Regions from separate parts of the Streptomyces sp. NPDC017936 genome, predicted to be linked through region 1. Evidence: riboswitches for the same ligand, from Rfam matches in the RefSeq annotation. Region 1 holds a riboswitch; each other region holds the start of a gene.
The links. A riboswitch is a leader RNA that binds a small molecule or an ion and turns the genes downstream of it on or off. The one in region 1 is predicted to bind cyclic di-AMP.

Region 1 (4,286 bases):
GTACAGGTGCGGCATGCCGGCCTCCTGCTGGAGCTGCCGGTCGAGCGTGTCCTCCAGGAGGAGGGACGCGGCGACGTACGCGCGCCAGGCGCGCTGCTCCTCGGCGGTGAGCCAGCGGGTCGTCATGCCCCCAGTGTAGGTTTGCTTCAAACTTGAAACCAAGAGATGTCGGGGCGGGGGCGGGGCGAGGAGGCGGGGCGCACCCGCCGGCCGGCCGCCCGACCTCCCGCTCCCTCGCCCCATTCCCTTCCCCCTCGCCCCTCGCCCGGAGAGCCCGCGCCGATGCCGTACCCGTACGTCCTGCTGTCCGCCGCCGTCTCCCTCGACGGCTGTCTCGACGACACCGGCCCCGACCGCCTGCTGCTCTCCGGCCCCGCCGACTTCGACCGGGTCGACGAGGTGCGGGCCTCCGTGGACGCGATCCTGGTCGGCGCCGGCACCATCCGGGCCGACAACCCCCGCCTGCTGGTCAACGCGCCCGAACGCCGGGCCGCGCGCCGGGCGGCGGGCCGGCCGGAGTACCCGCTCAAGGTCACGGTCAGCGGCTCCGGCGAGCTGGACCCGGACGCGAACTTCTGGCACACGGGCGGCGAGAAGGTCGTGTACACGACCGACACGGGCGCCGAGCGGGCCCGGTCGCTCGGCCTCGCGGCCGACGTCGTCCCCCTCGGCGCCCGCCTCGACTGGCGGCGGCTCCTGGAGCACCTGCACGACGTCCGGGGCGTGCGGCGGCTCATGGTCGAGGGCGGCGGGACCGTCCACACCCAGCTCCTGCAGGAGGGCCTCGCCGACGAGCTCCAGCTCGTCCTGGCCCCCCTCTTCGTCGGCGACCCGGACGCGCCCCGGCTGTTCGGACCCGGCGGCTACCAGGCCGGACGGCTGCGGCTGGTCGAGACGCGGCCCATCGAGGACGTCGTGCTGATGCGCTACGAGCCCACCGCGCCCGGCGCCGGCCCGCTGCCCGTCGCCGCCGACCACCACTGGCTGGCCCTCGCCTGCGATCTGGCGGCCGCCTGCCCGCCGTCGCGGACCGCGTTCAGCGTGGGCGCGGTCGTGGTGGCCGCCGACGGGACGGAGCTGGCGCGCGGCCACTCCCGGGAGGCCGGCGACCCCGTGGTGCACGCCGAGGAGGCGGCCCTGGCGAAGATCGACCCGGCCGACCCCCGCCTGGCCACGGCCACCGTCTACACCAGCCTCGAACCCTGCACCCACCGCGCCTCCCGCCCGACGCCCTGCGCCCGTCTCGTCCTGGACGCGGGCGTGGGCAGGGTGGTGACGGCCTGGCGCGAACCGAACACCTTCGTGACCGGCGCCGACGGCTCCGGCCTGCTGGCGGCCGCGGGCGTGGACGTCGTCGTCCTCCCGGAGTACGAGGAGCGGGCCGAGGCCCCCAACCGGCATCTGCTGTAGCGCCGCCGGGCGGGCAGGCGCCTCGTGCAGCACCGCCGGGCGGGCAGGCGCCTCGTACAGCGCCGCCGGGCGGGGTGAGGCCTTGGGGGCGGCCGCCGTGCCGCCCGCCGAGGAGCCCTCCGGCGGTTCCCCGGGCGCCCCTGGAACAACCCTTGTGCTTCCCGTCCCGCGGATGGCGTACACTGGTGTCATACCGACGCGGGGTGGAGCAGCTCGGTAGCTCGCTGGGCTCATAACCCAGAGGTCGCAGGTTCAAATCCTGTCCCCGCTACTCAAGGCCGAGGGCCGGAACCCGATCAGGGTTCCGGCCCTCGGTGCGTTCGCCGCCGGCCCGCCTCCCGCCCGGATCTCACGGAAAGTGACCGGCCGAGCGCCCTGCGCATAACGACTGGGTCACCATCAAAACCGCCGTGACCCCTGAACCGCCCCCGACGTGGGGTCAACTCGCCCGTTTTTCGCCGCTGGTGGGACAAAAGTCCAGGCCAGGAATGTTGTTGATCAAGGGGAACAGCTTGGAAACCGGGCCTCGCGTCTATTAACGTTCGATAACGCAGCGCGGTCGTCCCAGCCGTCACAAGAGGCGGCTCCGTGCGCACGCGCCGAATCCCGTAAGGGAACCGGGGAACCACCACCTTGGGGTGAATCACGCGTAAGCCGCCGTGAGGCAACGGCCGGTATACGCGCGTAGGAGACCTTCCCGCTCCGAACCCGTCAGCTAACCCGGTAGGCGACGGAAGGAAAGGAGTACGCCCGCGTGGCGTCCAACCCGCCTGCCCCAGAAGCCCCGATCGCGCCCAGCCAGACCTTCGGCTACGGCGGCAACCGCACCGACGAGGGCCCCTGGGAGGAGTGGAACCCCACCGCGGAGTCCATTCGCCCGGTACGCGGCCGGCACCGCGTCGCCAAGCAGCGCGGCGGACTCGCCCGCAGCTCCACCGTCCTCGGCGTCGGCGTCATCGCCGCCGTCGGCGCGGGCGGCATGGCCAGCGCCAACACCGGCAAGCCGCCGGTCTCCATCTCCATGCCGGACCTCCCCTCCGTGGGTTCCCTGATCTCGGACGACGACACCTCCGAGGAGGCGGCGCCCGCCCTCAGCAGCTTCGGCGCCACGGTCGCCGCCGACGACAGCACCGCGAGCGCGGCCGACGCGGGCGAGGCGCTGCGCAGCCGGATCATGGCGCAGGCCGAGTCGCAGCAGACCCAGATCGAGACCAAGGCCCAGGCCGCGGCCGAGGCCGCCGTCGCCAAGGCGGAGGCCGACGCGGCCGCCAAGGCCCAGAAGGAGGCGGAGGCCCAGGCCGCCGCCGCCAAGAAGAAGGCCGCCGAGGAGGCCGCGAAGAAGGCCGAGGCCGAGCGCCTCGCCGAGCTCGCCAAGCAGTACACGCTGCCCACCTCCTCGTACACCATCACCTCGACGTTCGGTCAGGCCGGCGCCTACTGGTCCTCCGGGTACCACACCGGTCTGGACTTCGCCGCCCCCACCGGCACCCTGATCAAGGCCGTGCACAGCGGCACCATCACCTCGGCCGGCTGGGACGGGTCGTACGGGTACAAGACCGTGCTCACCCTCGACGACGGCACCGAGATCTGGTACGCCCACCAGTCCTCCATCAGCGTCAGCGTCGGCCAGAAGGTCGCCACCGGCGACGTCATCGGCCGGGTCGGCGCGACCGGCAACGTCACCGGCGCCCACCTCCACCTCGAGGTGCACCCGGGCGGCAGCGCCTCCGGCATCGACCCCGGTGCCTGGCTGCGCGACAAGGGGCTGAACCCCTGAGGTCCCGTACCTCCTGAGTCGTCCGGGGACCGGTGAGGTGGTTTCCCGGATCTTTGTGAACCTTTGGCCGGAGGCGCGGAATGCGCGCCTTCGGCCGAGGTGTTGAAGGGAGGCATGACTTCCCTGCGCAAGCTCGGCTCCTCCGACCTCGAGGTCTTCCCGCTCGCCCTCGGCGGCAACGTCTTCGGCTGGACCGCCGACGAGGCCGCCTCCTTCGCCGTCCTCGACGCCTACACGGCCGCCGGCGGCAACTTCGTCGACACCGCCGACTCCTACTCGGCGTGGATCGAGGGCAACAGCGGCGGTGAGTCCGAGACCCTGATCGGCAAGTGGGTCAAGGCCCGCGGCAACCGCGACGACATCGTGATCGCGACGAAGGTGAGCCAGCACCCCGACTACCAGGGGCTGACCGCCGCCACCATCAAGGCCGCCGCCGACGCCTCGCTGCGCCGTCTGGACACCGACCGCATCGACCTCTACTACACCCACTTCGACAAGCCCGAGGTGCCCGTCGAGGAGATCGTCGGCGCGCTCGACGAGCTGGTGAGGGCGGGCAAGGTGCGGCACATCGCCGCCTCCAACATCTCCCCCGAGCGCCTGCGGGCCTCCCTGGAGTTCTCCGACCGCGAGGGCCTCGCCCGGTACGTCGTCCTCCAGCCGCACTACAACCTCGTATCGCGCGACACCTACGAGGGCGGGCTCCAGGACCTCGTCGCCTCCTCCGGCCTCGCCGCCGTTCCGTACTACGCGCTGGCCTCCGGCTTCCTCACCGGCAAGTACCGGCCCGGCACGACCGTGGACAGCGCGCGGTCCCAGGGGGCCGCCAAGCACCTGGAGACCGAGCGGGGCCGGAAGGTCCTCGCCGCCCTGGACGACATCGCCCGCGCCCACGACAGCGAGATCGCCACCGTCGCCCTGGCGTGGCTCGCGGGCCGGCCGACCGTGGCGGCGCCGATCGCCTCCGCGCGGACGGTGGAGCAGCTGCCGGCGCTGCTGGCGGTGGCCGAACTGGAGCTGACGGAGGACGAGACCCGGCGGCTCACGGAGGCGTCCGCGTAACGGCACGCCGGCGGGCCGGGGACGAGGAGCGGCGGAGCCC
Region 2 (4,286 bases), on a different contig from region 1:
CTTCTTGAGGGTGTGGTAGACCTCGGTGCCCCAGCGCAGGGCCTCGGAGAAGGACTCCGCGCCGATCGGGGCGATCATGAACTCCTGGATGTCCACGTTGGAGTCGGCGTGCGAGCCGCCGTTCAGGATGTTCATCATCGGCACCGGCAGCAGGTGCGCGTTGGGGCCGCCCAGGTAGCGGAAGAGCGGGAGGTCGCTGGCCTCGGAGGCGGCGTGGGCGACGGCGAGGGACACACCGAGGATGGCGTTGGCGCCGAGGGAGCCCTTGTTGTCGGTGGCGTCCAGGTCGAACATGGCCTGGTCGATCAGGCGCTGCTCGGTGGCGTCGTAGCCGACCAGCTCCGGGCCGATCTGCTCGATGACGGCGAGGACGGCCTTCTCGACACCCTTGCCCTGGTAGCGGTTGGGGTCACCGTCGCGGAGCTCGATGGCCTCGAAGGCGCCGGTGGAGGCGCCGGACGGAACGGCGGCACGCCCGGTGCTGCCGTCGTCGAGGCCGACCTCGACCTCGACCGTGGGGTTGCCTCGGGAGTCCAGGATTTCCCGGGCTACGACGACGTCGATGGACGGCACGAGCATCTCCTTCTTGGGATGTGACGCTGGTTGTGCACGGGCACGTGGGCCGCGGTGAGCCCTTGTCGGTCCCTTGCTGGGCCTTGCGACTAGAGCCTAACCGCCCGGGGGCCTCCGGCAGCCGACCGACCGTCCCGTGGACAGACTGACGGTACACATTGTTCCCGCCCGGAACAAAGAGGGTGGGGCAATCTCCGGAACGGGCGGCGAACGCCGCGGGGAGGCGAGGGGGGCGGCCCGGACGCAGAAAACCCCGCCCCGGTGCGTACGGGGGGGGAAGACGCACCGGGGCGGGGAGCCCGTGGGGACGGGGGGACCCTCACGAGGTCCTCAGTGTGCGGACCTCGGATGTGAGGGGGCTGTGGCCGCGCTGGGGGCCGGGTGTCACTTGAGGTGCAGCTGCTGGCCCGGGTAGATGAGGTCGGCGTCCTCGACGACGTCCCCGTTCAGCTGGAAGAGCTTCGCCCAGCCGCCCTTGACGCCCTCCTGCGCGGCGATGGAGCTGAGGGTGTCGCCCTTGACGACCTTGTACTCGCCGTCGCCCTTCTTGACCTTCTTGCCGGTCGGGGTGGTGACCGTCTTCTGGCTCTGGGCGGCCGGGCGCTCGGCGGAGCGGGAGGCGCTCTGCTGCTCGGTCGAACGGGTCGTGGTCCCGGAGGACTCCGAGGACGACGAGCCGGAGCCGCTGTCGGAGGAGCCGCCGGTGTAGCCGGCGCCGGACAGGCCCTTGCCGCAGACCGGCCAGGCGCCCTTGCCCTGGCCCGCGAGGACCTTCTCGGCGATCTGGATCTGCTGGGACTTGGAGGCCTTGTCGGCGGTGGAGGCGTACTGCGTGCCGCCGTACGCGGCCCAGGTGGAGGCGGAGAACTGCAGGCCGCCGTAGTAGCCGTTGCCGGTGTTGATGGACCAGTTGCCGCCGGACTCGCACCGGGCGACGGTGTCCCACTCGGCGGCGGTGGCGGCGGAGGCGTTGCCGGCCGCCATCAGCGGGGCGGCGACGGCGGCGCCGGCGACACCGGCGACGGCGATGGCGCGGGTGGCCTTGGACGGACGGCGGTGCTTGCCCTTGCTGGAGAACAGCATGGATCGATCCCCTCACCGACGCCTGCGAGGTGAGCTGTCGGGTTCGGGCCGGTTGAGTTGCCCGGCCACTCCTCCACCGGGAGGCGTGGCTTCACCCCGAGCCGCTCCGGTCGACTGCCCGGTGCGGCACTTACCTTGGGTCCCCCGCTCCTGCCCACGGCGCTTGACGCGACGACTGTTCCCGGGCTGCCACTGGCAGGATTCGGCGTTGCGACAGCCGGGGCTCGGGTTGCCGAGCGGTCACGACCGTAGGCACGTGATCGACGGATTTTCAAAGACGATCAGGGCTTCTGAGACTCATCCCACACTTTCGCCAAAACGGACATTCAGCACGAAGTGTGACGTGAACTCCGCCGTTTCCAGCGGCCTTTCGCCCCTATTCGACCCCAGTCGCAAGGGTCTGACCGGGCACGATGTTGCTCGGGTCGGGCCCGATGAGGTCCTCGTTCTCGGCGTAGAGCGCACGCCATCCGCCGTCCAGGTCAAGGGAGTCGGCGATGGACACGAGGGAGTCACCCACCCGGACCGTGTAGGCGCCGGCCGTTCCGGCGGCGTGACGGCCGGCGGACGCGGTGGTCGTGCCGTCGGTCGCGCTCTCGTCGGCGGTGCCGCCCCGGTGGCGGCCGGAGCCGGTGTCGGTGGCGGCGGCGCCGGTGTCGACGAGGCTCCAGGAACCGGCACTCTGTGCGTAGTTGTCCGAGTTGTCCGCCTCGGGGGTCGCCGCGGACGACGCGCCTCCCGCCTGAGAGCCTTCCGCGCCGGCGTCGGCGGACGCGTCGGACGCTGCGGGGTCGTCGGGCGTCGAAGGCGAAGAGGACGAGGGCGAAGAGGAGGGGGTCTCGGCGGAGTCGCCGGGGGATTCGGCGGAGGGGTCGGCGGAGGCCTCGCCCGGATCCTCCGAGGACCCGGAGGAGTTCGCGGAGCCGGACGCCCCCTTCGACAAGTCGGACAAGCCGGACGACACGGGGGAGTCGGACTCTTCGCCGGCCACGCCGGTGTCCAGGTCCACCGAGCCGGACTCCTTGCTGAGCCCGGAGGTCAGCCCGCACGTGCCCCACGCGCCGACGCCCTGGTCGGCGAGGACCTTCTGGGCGACGGAGATCTGCTGGTTGCGGCTGGCCAGGTCGGGGCGCGTGGCGTAGTCGAGTCCGCCGTACGCCTCCCAGTCCTCCTGGGTCAGCGAGAGGCCGCCGTACTCGCCGCCACCCTCGTTGGCGCTCCAGGAGCCGCCGGTCTCGCATTCCGCCACCCTGTCCCACACGCCGCCGTCGGCGGCGCTCGCGGCGCCGGCGCCCAGCAGCGGGATGGCGATGGCCGAGCCGGTCACGCCGGCCGCGACGAGGAGGGCCGGGGCCTGACGGGGGCGACGGTGACGACCGTTCCCGGAGAGCATGCGGGCGCCTTTCTCGAGACAGCGATGGCCCGCGCGGCGGGTGAAGCCGGGGCGCCGCGCTGACGAGTGAACGTATAGGCAGACGATCACTTGTCACAAGTTCATGCCGCACAGATCACGTGAAGATCACAGAGTTGAGGAACGGTCACCTTTGCTTCGCGGAACGGTCATGTGGCGGTCGGTCAGGGAGCGGGTGCGGACGGTGTCCCCGGAACCGGGGACGCGGGAGGCGTGAACTCCACGGGAAGAGTGCGCAGCCCGCGCATGATGAGGCCGCCGCGCCACCTCAACTCGCCCGGGTCGGCGGCGAGCCGGAGGTCGGGCAGCCGGGTCAGGAGGGTGGCGAGCGCGGTCTGGCCCTCCAGGCGGGCGAGCGGCGCGCCCAGGCAGTAGTGGATGCCGTGGCCGTAGCCGAGGTGCTGGTTGTCGCGGCGGGACAGGTCGAGGGTGTCCGGGTCGGCGAAGCGCGCCGGGTCCCGGTCGGCGGCGGCGAGGACGACGAGGACGGGGTCGCCGGGGGCGATGTCCTGTCCGCCGAGGGTCAGCGGGCGGGTGGCGAAGCGCCAGGTGGCGAGTTCCACGGGGCCGTCGTAGCGCAGGAGTTCCTCGACGCCGGTCTCCAGCAGGGTGCGGTCGCCGGCGGCCAGGGCGTCCTGGAGCCGGTGGCGCTGGCCGGGGTGGGTGAGGAGGGCGTAGGTGCCGTTCCCGATGAGGTTGACGGTCGTCTCGAAGCCGGCGAACAGGAGGATGAAGGCCATGGCGGCGGCCTCGTTCTCGGTGAGGTGCTCGCCGTGGTCGGAGGCGCGGATGAGGCCGGAGATGAGGTCCTCGCCGGCGGTGGGCTCGGGGGGCAGGGCCTCGCGCTTGCGGTGGATGAGCTCGGACAGGTAGCCGCGCATCTTCTTCACCGACCGGGCGACTCCGCCGCGCGGTCCTCCGCCGTGCCGGATCATCATCCCGGCCCAGTCCCGGAAGTCGTCCTGGTCCTCCCGGGGGACGCCCAGCAGGTCGCAGATGGCGTAGATGGGCAGCGGGAAGGCGAAGTCGTGGATGAGGTCGGCGGTTCCCCGTGCGGCGAACCGGTCGATGAGGCCGTCGGTCAGCTCCTGGACGCGGGGGGCGAACTCGGCGACGCGGCGGGGCGTGAACGCCTTGCTGACCAGGCGGCGCAGGCGGGTGTGGTCCGGCGGGTCGATGTTCAGCAGGTGCGTCATCAACTCGGCCTTGCGCTCGCCGG
Region 3 (4,286 bases), on a different contig from region 1:
AGCCGCTGATCGCGGCGGGCGCCGGGTCGTTGGCGCCGTTCCCGCCGACCTGGGTGTAGGAGCCCGGGCCGAGGTCGACCCGCCAGAGCCGCTCCCCGGTGAGGGTGTACGCCTCCAGCAGGTCGGACCGGTCGCGGGTCCCGGAGAGCCGGCTGACGACGAGTTCGTAGCGTCCGTCGCCGTCGAGGTCGCCGGGCCAGGCGTGCTGGACGGTGTAGCCGTCGGCCGCGGCGAGCGGGATCTCGGCGTACCCCTCGGCGAGGTCGAGGGCCGCGGAACCCGGCCGCTGCTCGCGCCCGCCCACGACCGCGCGCACGGTGTAGGTCCCCCTGCCCCGGGAGTCGTCCTGGTAGGTCGTCGACTTCCTGATCGGCTCGCGGTTCAGCCGGCGGCCGTTCTTGTACACGTTGAAGGCGATCGCGTCGCCGTACCGGGCGTACTCGGTGCCCAGCAGGCGCCAGCTGAGGAAGGTGCCCTCGCCGGACGGCACGGCGACCAGGCCCCGGTCGAGGTTCTCGACGATCCGGCGCGGCTGCTCGGCGGCCTGGCCGGCGGGCGCGGAGAAGAGCCCGGCCAGCAGGGCGGCGGCGGTGACGGCGACGGTTCTTCGGCGTCGGGTGGGGTTCACGTGTGGTCCTTCACGATGGGAGTGGTCGTGGGGTCGGCCACCTCGCGATGTCCGGTCACCGTCCATGAAGCCGAACGACGTTCGACGTGTCGGACATGCGCGGGATCGCGGAAAGCGCTTGTCCCCTACGGGAGATCACTGTCTCCCCCCTCCGTCCCGCCTGTCGACGGTCCGGCGGGGACCGCCATACGACCGCAACACAATGATCATGAAGACGCAAACACGCCGGAGGCCGGACCCGGGAAACGGGTCCGGCCTCCGGCGTGGGGCAGCTGGTCGCGCCAGGCGTCAGCCGACGGAGACGCCGTGCGAACGGAGGTAGGCGAGCGGGTCGATGTCCGAGCCGTAGTTCGGCGTGGTGCGGATCTCGAAGTGCAGGTGCGGACCGGTGACGTTGCCGGTCGCGCCGGACAGGCCGACCTGCTGGCCCGCGGAGACGGTCTGGCCGGCCGAGACCGAGAGCGAGGACAGGTGGGCGTACTGGGCGTAGTAGCCGTCGGCGAGCCGGATGACGACCTGGTTGCCGTACGCGCCGCCCCAGCCCGCGGAGACGACCGTGCCCGCGCCGACGGCCCTGAGCGAGGTGCCGGTCGGGACGACGAAGTCGACGCCGGTGTGGTAGCCGCTGGACCACATGCTGCCGGACATGCGGTACGGGGTGCCGACGGCGGCGTTCGCCGTGGGCAGGGCGTAGCCGCTGGAGCCGCCGTCGTTCCCGGCGCCCTGGGCGGCCGTGGTCCGGGAGGACGAGGACTGCCCGGCGGACTCCGAGGCCTTCGACCGCGAGGCCTCCGAGGCCTCCGAGGCCTTCGCGGACTTGGACGACTGCGACGACTTCGACGAGGAGGAGGAACCGGCCGCGGCGGACGGCGACCCGGTGGCGCCGGTCGCGGCCTTCTCGCCGATCGACAGCTTCAGACCGGGGTGGATCAGCGACGGGTCGTCGCCGACGGCCGCGCGGTTGTCGGCGTACAGCTTCTGCCAGCCGCCGCCGACGTGCTGCTCGTCCGCGATCTTGGAGAGGTAGTCGCCCGCCCGCACCGTGTAGGTCGTGGCGCTCGCGGCGGACTTCGAGCCGGCGGCGGCCGGCTGCGCGACCGGAACGCTCTGGACGGCCTTCTCCGGAAGCGAGGACACCGGCTGCGCGGCCGGTGCGGCGTGGGCGCCGGCGGCGCCGATGAGCGGGAGGGCGAGCGCGGCGCCACCGGTTCCGGCGGCGGCGAGGGAGCGGGTGAAGCGCTGGGTCTTCGGGCGGCGGTGCTTACCCTTCGCGGGCATGGCGGATTCCTCTCCGGCGCCTGCGAGGTGAGCTGTCGGGTGCGGGCTGGAGATGCCCGGCCGCGCCGGGGCGCGGCTTTACCCCGAGCCTGTTCCGGAGACCGGAACAGGCGGTTCTGCCTGTGGGTCCCCCGCTCCTGCCGTGCACGGGTGAGTGTGTGCGGGCTCCGGGCGGCGGCAGGATTCGGCGTCCGTCCGGATCGGTGTGGAACGTAAGCGACCCGGACGCACGACGACAAGCGAGGGTTGCCCCCCTGCCCCCTTCCTCCCGGCCCCCGGCGGGGAATCCCGGTCACTTTCCGTGTACCGGAACGGCCGCCGCCCACCGAACGGCCGGGAAGAGCACCGAAATTACGTGAACATGACGAGCGACGCACGGTCACGGATATGACGCTCCTCACGTGACGTGCCCCCAGGACCCTTTACTCCCGGCCGAGTTGGAATGAAGGCCCCCAATCCGGACAGATCACTCAGATGCGACGCAAGCGGATGACCGTCGCATCGAGGTCACCACGGAGCCCCGTGCGCATCCCGTGGTGCACCAGCACCGCCCCCCGGTGCACTTCGCCCGTTTCGAGGCATTCGTACGAAGCGGCCGGGTCGAGGCCGCGCAGCCGTACCGCCGGCACCGGCTCGCCGTACCGCTGCGCCTGGAGCCAGGCGAGGACGACGGACTCGTCCCCGCGCACGTACTGCACGGCGCTCAGGCCCCCCTCCGGGGGCCGCAGCCGGTAGAGCTCGCCGTGCTGCACGAGGGGCCGGATCTCCTTGTAGAGATCGACCCAGCGGCGGGCCTCGGCGAGCTCCTCCCCGGACCACTCGGAGAGGTCCCCGCCGACCCCGAGCACCCCGGCCATGGCGCTGACGAACCGGAAGCGCAGCGAGCTGACCCGGCCGTTGAGCTGGGTGTTCGGACTGTCGGTGACCCAGGCGGCCATCACCCGCGCGGGGTGGATCTGACTGAAGCCGTGCTGGATGGCGAGCCGGTCCAGCGGGTCGGTGTTGTCGGAGGTCCACACCTGGTCCGTGCGGCTCATGATCCCGAGGTCGATCCGCCCGCCGCCGCCCGAGCAGGACTCGAAGGCCACGCCCGGATGGGCCGCCCGCAGCCGGTCCAGCAGCGCGTACAGGGCGCGCACGTGGTCCACCCAGAGCCGCTGGGGGTAGTCGTCGTCCGGCCAGCCGGCGTCGGTGAAGCAGCGGTTGAAGTCCCACTTCACGTAGTCGATGGGCGCACTGGACAGCAGTCCGTCGAGCTGCTGCCAGAGGTACTCCTGGACGTCCTCGCGCGCGAGGTTGAGCACCAGCTGATTGCGCAGCTCCGTCCGCCTGCGTCCCGGCTGGTACTGCACCCAGTCGGGGTGCGCCCGGTACAGGTCGCTGTCGGCGTTGACCATCTCGGGCTCGACCCAGATGCCGAACTGCATGCCGAGCGCGTGCACCTGGTCCGCGAGCGGCTCGAGGCCCCGCGGGAAGCGCTCGGGGTTGGGCCGCCAGTCGCCGAGCCCGGCGTGGTCGCCGGTGCGCGCGCCGAACCAGCCGTCGTCCACCACGAACAGCTCGACGCCGATGTCCGCGGCCCGCCGCGCGAGGCTCGCCTGCTGTTCCTCGGAGATGTCGAAGTAGGTGGCCTCCCAGGAGTTGAACAGCACGGGCCGGTCGCGCCCGGCCTCCGGGATCACGTGCGCCCGCTGGTAGGCGTGCCAGGCGCGGCTCGCGCCGCCGAAGCCGGCGTCGGTCCACAGGCCGGCGAAGACGGGCGTGGTGAACGACTCCCCGGCCGCCAGCCGCAGCAGGCCCGAGTCGTCGTAGCCGGCGCCGCCGGTGATCTGCACGCGCGCGTCGGGCAGCTGGGCCACGGCGATCCGCCACGAGCCCGACCAGCCGAGGGCGCAGCCGTAGACCTCGCCCCGCTCCTCGGTCGCGTCGGTGTCCAGGGCGACCCAGGGCAGGTGCTGGTGGCCGGTGTGGCCGCGGCGGCTGCCGATGACCTTCTCGCCGTAGGTGAGGGGCCCCCGGGTGAGGCGGGACTCGGCGGCCCAGCGGCCGTGCAGCTGGGACAGGCGCCAGCCGTCGCGGTCGGGCAGGCTCCAGGCGGCGGAGTCGGCGCGCAGCAGTTCCAGGGGTTCGTCGCCGTCGTTGCGCAGGGTCACCCAGCGTTCGACGACGTCGTCGCGCATCCGGTAGTGGAGGGTGACGCCGAGCCCGGCGTCACGGAAGAGCAGGCGCAGTTCGCCGCCCTCGGTCTCGTGGCCGGCGAAGGTCCACTCGGTGCCGCGCCGCCCGGCGCCGCGCACCGACAGGGCGGGCCGGACGAAGCGGGCCCCGCCCTCCACCGGGTACTCCTCCCGGCCGTCGAGCGGGGACTCGAAGGACCAGT
Region 4 (4,286 bases), on a different contig from region 1:
CGGCGTCGCCGACGGTGATGGGCCGGATGCGCGCGGTGCCGCCGTCGCGCAGCACCACGTCGGCTTCCCAGTGGGCGGGGTACTCGTGCCGGTCCGGGGCGCTCTGCATGGGGCCCAGAGTACGGCTCGCGCACGACAACGGCGCGAGGCAGTCTGTGGAGGACGGGAGGCCGGGCCGGGGCCCGGGCGGCCGGACGGGAACGGGACGCGGGACAGGGACACAGCACCGTTCCCGGCACGCTCCACGTGTGGAACACTGGTCTAGACAACCCTGAGCACTGAAGGGCAGCAACACATGGCTGAGCGCCGCGTCAACGTCGGCTGGGCCGAGGGCCTCCATGCCCGCCCCGCCTCCATCTTCGTACGGGCCACCACGGCCGCGGGCGTCCCGGTGACGATCGCCAAGGCGGGCGGCACCCCCGTCAACGCGGCCTCCATGCTGGCCGTCCTCGGTCTGGGCGCCCAGGGCGGCGAGGAGATCGTCCTCGCCTCCGACGCCGAGGGCGCGGACGTCGCGCTCGACCGGCTGGCCAAGCTGGTCTCCGAGGGGCTCGAGGAGCTTCCCGAGACCGTCTGAGCCCCGCGGCGCACAGGGAGCCGCGTCGCCCTTCCCGGGCGGCGCGGCTCCGCCGTTTCGGCACGGTCGCGCTCCGGCGCCTTCACGCGGCCTCGCGAAGAAAATCAGCCCGAGCACGCCGAAAAGGAAAGCACGCGCACACGAAGAGCGCGCCACCAGGAATTCACGGCGCACCACGAAAAGGGCAGCGGAAATCCACGTCCGCCGAATAACCCCTCTTTGTATACGGCCCTCGTGTTAATGGCGTGGGCCCGACATGTTGACGACGTGTTGCGAAGTCCTCACACGGTCCGGGCGGTCGCCGCCCGGGAAGCGCGGCCGGTGCGCGGCGGACGAGCGCTCGGTGTGCAGCGCGGTGATCGCCCGCGCGCGCTCGCCGTCGCCGCGCGCGACGGCGTCCACGATCGCGCCGTGCTCGGCCCAGGAGTCCACCGGGTCGGCCGGCGCGTCCACCGCGTACATCCAGGCGATCTTGTGGCGCAGCTGGGTGAGGGTCGAGGTCAGGGCGTGGCTGCCGGAGGCCTGCGCGAGCGTCTCGTGGAACCAGCCGCCCAGGGAGCGCAGGTCGTCGCTGTTGCCCCTCCTGGCGCGCTCCTGACCCAGCCGGACGAGACCGCGCAGCACCTTCAGGTGCGCCTCGGTGCGCCGCTGGGCGGCCCGGGCGGCTCCGAGCGGCTCCAGGAGCAGGCGCATCTCCAGCAGGTCCGCCGCCTCCTGCTCGGTCGGTTCGGCGACGCACGCGCCCGCGTGCCGCCGCGTCACGACGAAGCCCTCCGCCTCCAGGGTGCGCAGGGCCTCCCGGACGGGGACGCGCGAGACGCCGTAGCGGCGCGCGAGGACTTCCTCGGTGAGGCGGCCGCCACGCTCGTGGACACCCGCGACGATGTCGTCCCGGATGGCCGTGCACACCGAGTGCGCCGGAATACGCATGACCGACCTCCGCCTTAATCCCCGTGAAACGCCGACGAGCGACGCGTGGTCAAAGACTCTATTGCAGCGGGCCGGAATTTCCGACGGCGGGCCGGAATCCAGGGATATTTTTTGGACAGCGGAGCGCAGGAAACGACGAAAGCCCCGGCCGGGAAGGCCGGGGCCGGGACGATCCGTCGCGGTGCGTCGTCAGACGTCCACGCCGTGCTTGCGGAGGTAGGCGACCGGGTCGATGTCCGAGCCGTACTCCGCACTCGTGCGGGCCTCGAAGTGCAGATGCGGGCCGGTGACGTTGCCGGTCGCGCCGGAGAGACCGATCCGCGTGCCCGGGGCGACCTCCTGCCCCACCGAGACGCTGATCGACGACAGGTGACCGTACTGGGTGTACGTCCCGTCGTGCATCCGGATCACGACCTGGTTGCCGTACGCGCCGCCCCAGCCGGCCTCGACGACGGTGCCGAGCCCGACCGCGTGCACGGGCGTGCCGCTCGAGGCGTGGAAGTCGATGCCGGTGTGGCTGCCGGAGGACCACAGCGAGCCACCGGACCGGTAGCTCGTGGAGACGTAGGAGCCGGTGATCGGCGACACGAAGGTGTTGAGGCGCTCGCGCTCGGCCGCGCGGGCGGCGCGGGCCCTGGCCTCGCGCTCCTTCTCGACCTTCGCGGCGGCCAGGGCGGCCGCCTCCTTGCGCGCGGCCTCCTCCCGGGCGGCCTGCTTCTGCGCGGCGACCTGGTCGTCGATCTGCTCGGCCACGGAGTCGCCGATGGTGACGACGGGGATCAGGCCGGTCTGCTCGGAGGAGGTCTCGGCGGCGAGAGCCGGGGTGGAGGCGACGGTTCCGATGACGCCGGTGGTGGTGAGCGCCGCGATGCCCGCCGCGCGGGCGGTGGTGCGCTTCGTCCGGCCGGGACGACGGTGCTTCCCGGTGGCGCAGGTGAACGCCATGAAGTTGAGCGGTCCTTTCCTTCCCTCTCGCCTACCGGGTTAGCTGACGGGTTCGGAGCAGGAAGGTCTCCTACGGGCCCCCTCGCGGCACGCGCGGGCGTCCGATTCACCCCAGGGACTGCACAGGTGTGGGTCCCCGGCTCCCCTGGCTCGCGCCGTACGGGGACTCGGCGATGACTGTCCGGTGCCGCGGGTGCGGCGCACTGCCCGACGAACAGCCCGGACGAAACTAGACGCGCCCGCCGTCCGCGCCCAAACGCAACGGGGGTTTTGTAGCGCATGCCACAGGGCAGACAGGCAGCCTCTCGCTCAATTCGGACATCGAAGGGGCCCTGACGACCCGTCGGTCACCAGGGCCCCTCACGCGCGCGTGCCGCGGTGGCCGGGCGTGCGGCCGCGGTCCCTACTCCGCGGGAACGACCTTCACCTCGCCGATGCCCAGGGCCTCGACCGGCTCCTTGATCCGGGCGGCGTCACCGACGAGGACGGTCACCAGACGGTCCACCGGGAAGGCGCTCACGACGGCCGCGGTGGCCTCCACGGTGCCGGTCGCGGCGAGCTGCTGGTACAGCGCCGCCTGGTAGTCGTCGGGCAGGTGCTGCTCGACCTGGTCGGCCAGGGTGCCGGCGACGGCCGCGGCGGTCTCGTACTTCAGCGGCGCCACACCGACCAGGTTCTGCACGGCGACGTCGCGCTCGGCGTCGGTGAGTCCCCCCGCGGCGAGGGTGCGCAGCACCTTCCAGAGGTCCTCCAGCGCGGGACCGGTGTTCGGGGTGTCCACGGAGCCGCTGATGGCGAGCATCGCGGCGCCCGTGCCGTCCGGCGCGGAGCGCAGGACCTGCCCGAAGGCGCGCACGCCGTAGGTGTAGCCCTTCTCCTCGCGCAGGACGCGGTCCAGGCGGGAGGTGAGGGTGCCGCCGAGGCAGTACGTGCCGAGCACCTGGGCGGGCCACACGCGCGCGTGCCGGTCGGGGCCGACGCGGCCGATCAGCAGCTGCGTCTGGACGGCGCCGGGGCGGTCCACGATGACGACCCGGCCGGTGTCGTCGGCGGTCACCGGCGGCACGGGCCGCGGCTGGGCCGGGGAACCCGTCCAGGCGCCCAGGGTGTCGCCGAGGAGCGCGTCCAGGTCGACGCCCGTCAGGTCGCCGACGACCACGGCGGTGGCCGTGGCGGGACGGACGTGCTTCTCGTAGAAGGCGCGGACCGCCGCGGAGTCGATGTTCTCGACCGTCTCCGCGGTGCCCTGGCGCGGACGCGACATGCGCGCGTCGGCCGGGAACAGCTCCTTGGACAGCTCCTTGGCGGCGCGCCGGGACGGGTTGGCCAGCTCGTGCGGGATCTCGTCGAGGCGGTTGCGCACCAGGCGCTCGACCTCGCTGTCGGCGAACGCGGGCGCCCTGAGGGCGTCGGCGATCAGGCCGAGGGCCTTGGCCAGGCGGGAGGCGGGGACCTCCAGGCTGAGGCGGACGCCGGGGTGGTCGGCGTGCGCGTCGAGGGTGGCGCCGCAGCGCTCCAGCTCCGCGGCGAACTCCTCCGCGGAGTGCTTGTCGGTGCCCTCGGAGAAGGCCCGCGCCATGATCGTGGCGACGCCGTCGAGTCCGGCCGGCTCGGCGTCCAGGGGCGCGTCGAGGATGACCTCGACGGCGACGACCTGCTGGCCGGGCCGGTGGCAGTGCAGCACGGTCAGGCCGTTGTCGAGCGTTCCGCGCGCGGGGGCCGGGAACGCCCACGGCCTGGCCTCGCCCGCCTGCGGCTGGGGGTGGAAGTCCATCGTGGCGAGCTCGGTCACTTGGCCGCCTCCTCGTTCTCGTCCTCGTCGGCGGTGCTGTCG

Region 2: linked by a shared signal. The riboswitch ahead of ACH4F6_RS13725 (transglycosylase family protein) and the one ahead of ACH4F6_RS24285 (M23 family metallopeptidase) in region 1 are both predicted to bind cyclic di-AMP.
Region 3: linked by a shared signal. The riboswitch ahead of ACH4F6_RS05960 (LysM peptidoglycan-binding domain-containing M23 family metallopeptidase) and the one ahead of ACH4F6_RS24285 (M23 family metallopeptidase) in region 1 are both predicted to bind cyclic di-AMP.
Region 4: linked by a shared signal. The riboswitch ahead of ACH4F6_RS16370 (M23 family metallopeptidase) and the one ahead of ACH4F6_RS24285 (M23 family metallopeptidase) in region 1 are both predicted to bind cyclic di-AMP.

Annotation. Positions count from the first base shown of each region.
Region 1 covers NZ_JBIRHK010000012.1:17,745-22,030, reverse strand. Annotated here, with positions in the region: gene ACH4F6_RS24300 (MarR family winged helix-turn-helix transcriptional regulator) at 1-126, opposite strand, end outside; gene ACH4F6_RS24295 (dihydrofolate reductase family protein) at 283-1,410, shown strand; tRNA gene ACH4F6_RS24290 (tRNA-Met) at 1,608-1,681, shown strand; cyclic di-AMP (ydaO/yuaA leader) riboswitch at 1,998-2,157, shown strand; gene ACH4F6_RS24285 (M23 family metallopeptidase) at 2,165-3,187, shown strand; gene ACH4F6_RS24280 (aldo/keto reductase) at 3,302-4,246, shown strand.
Region 2 covers NZ_JBIRHK010000005.1:449,253-453,538, reverse strand. Annotated here, with positions in the region: gene eno (phosphopyruvate hydratase) at 1-573, opposite strand, end outside; gene ACH4F6_RS13725 (transglycosylase family protein) at 958-1,656, opposite strand; cyclic di-AMP (ydaO/yuaA leader) riboswitch at 1,661-1,828, opposite strand; gene ACH4F6_RS13720 (transglycosylase family protein) at 2,033-3,049, opposite strand; gene ACH4F6_RS13715 (cytochrome P450) at 3,232-4,286, opposite strand, start outside.
Region 3 covers NZ_JBIRHK010000002.1:552,702-556,987, reverse strand. Annotated here, with positions in the region: gene ACH4F6_RS05965 (hypothetical protein) at 1-628, opposite strand, end outside; gene ACH4F6_RS05960 (LysM peptidoglycan-binding domain-containing M23 family metallopeptidase) at 917-1,906, opposite strand; cyclic di-AMP (ydaO/yuaA leader) riboswitch at 1,911-2,069, opposite strand; gene ACH4F6_RS05955 (alpha-galactosidase) at 2,377-4,286, opposite strand, start outside.
Region 4 covers NZ_JBIRHK010000007.1:115,013-119,298, reverse strand. Annotated here, with positions in the region: gene ACH4F6_RS16385 (GNAT family N-acetyltransferase) at 1-109, opposite strand, end outside; gene ACH4F6_RS16380 (HPr family phosphocarrier protein) at 296-577, shown strand; gene ACH4F6_RS16375 (GntR family transcriptional regulator) at 815-1,507, opposite strand; gene ACH4F6_RS16370 (M23 family metallopeptidase) at 1,697-2,452, opposite strand; cyclic di-AMP (ydaO/yuaA leader) riboswitch at 2,466-2,635, opposite strand; gene ACH4F6_RS16365 (M16 family metallopeptidase) at 2,856-4,244, opposite strand; gene ACH4F6_RS16360 (M16 family metallopeptidase) at 4,241-4,286, opposite strand, start outside.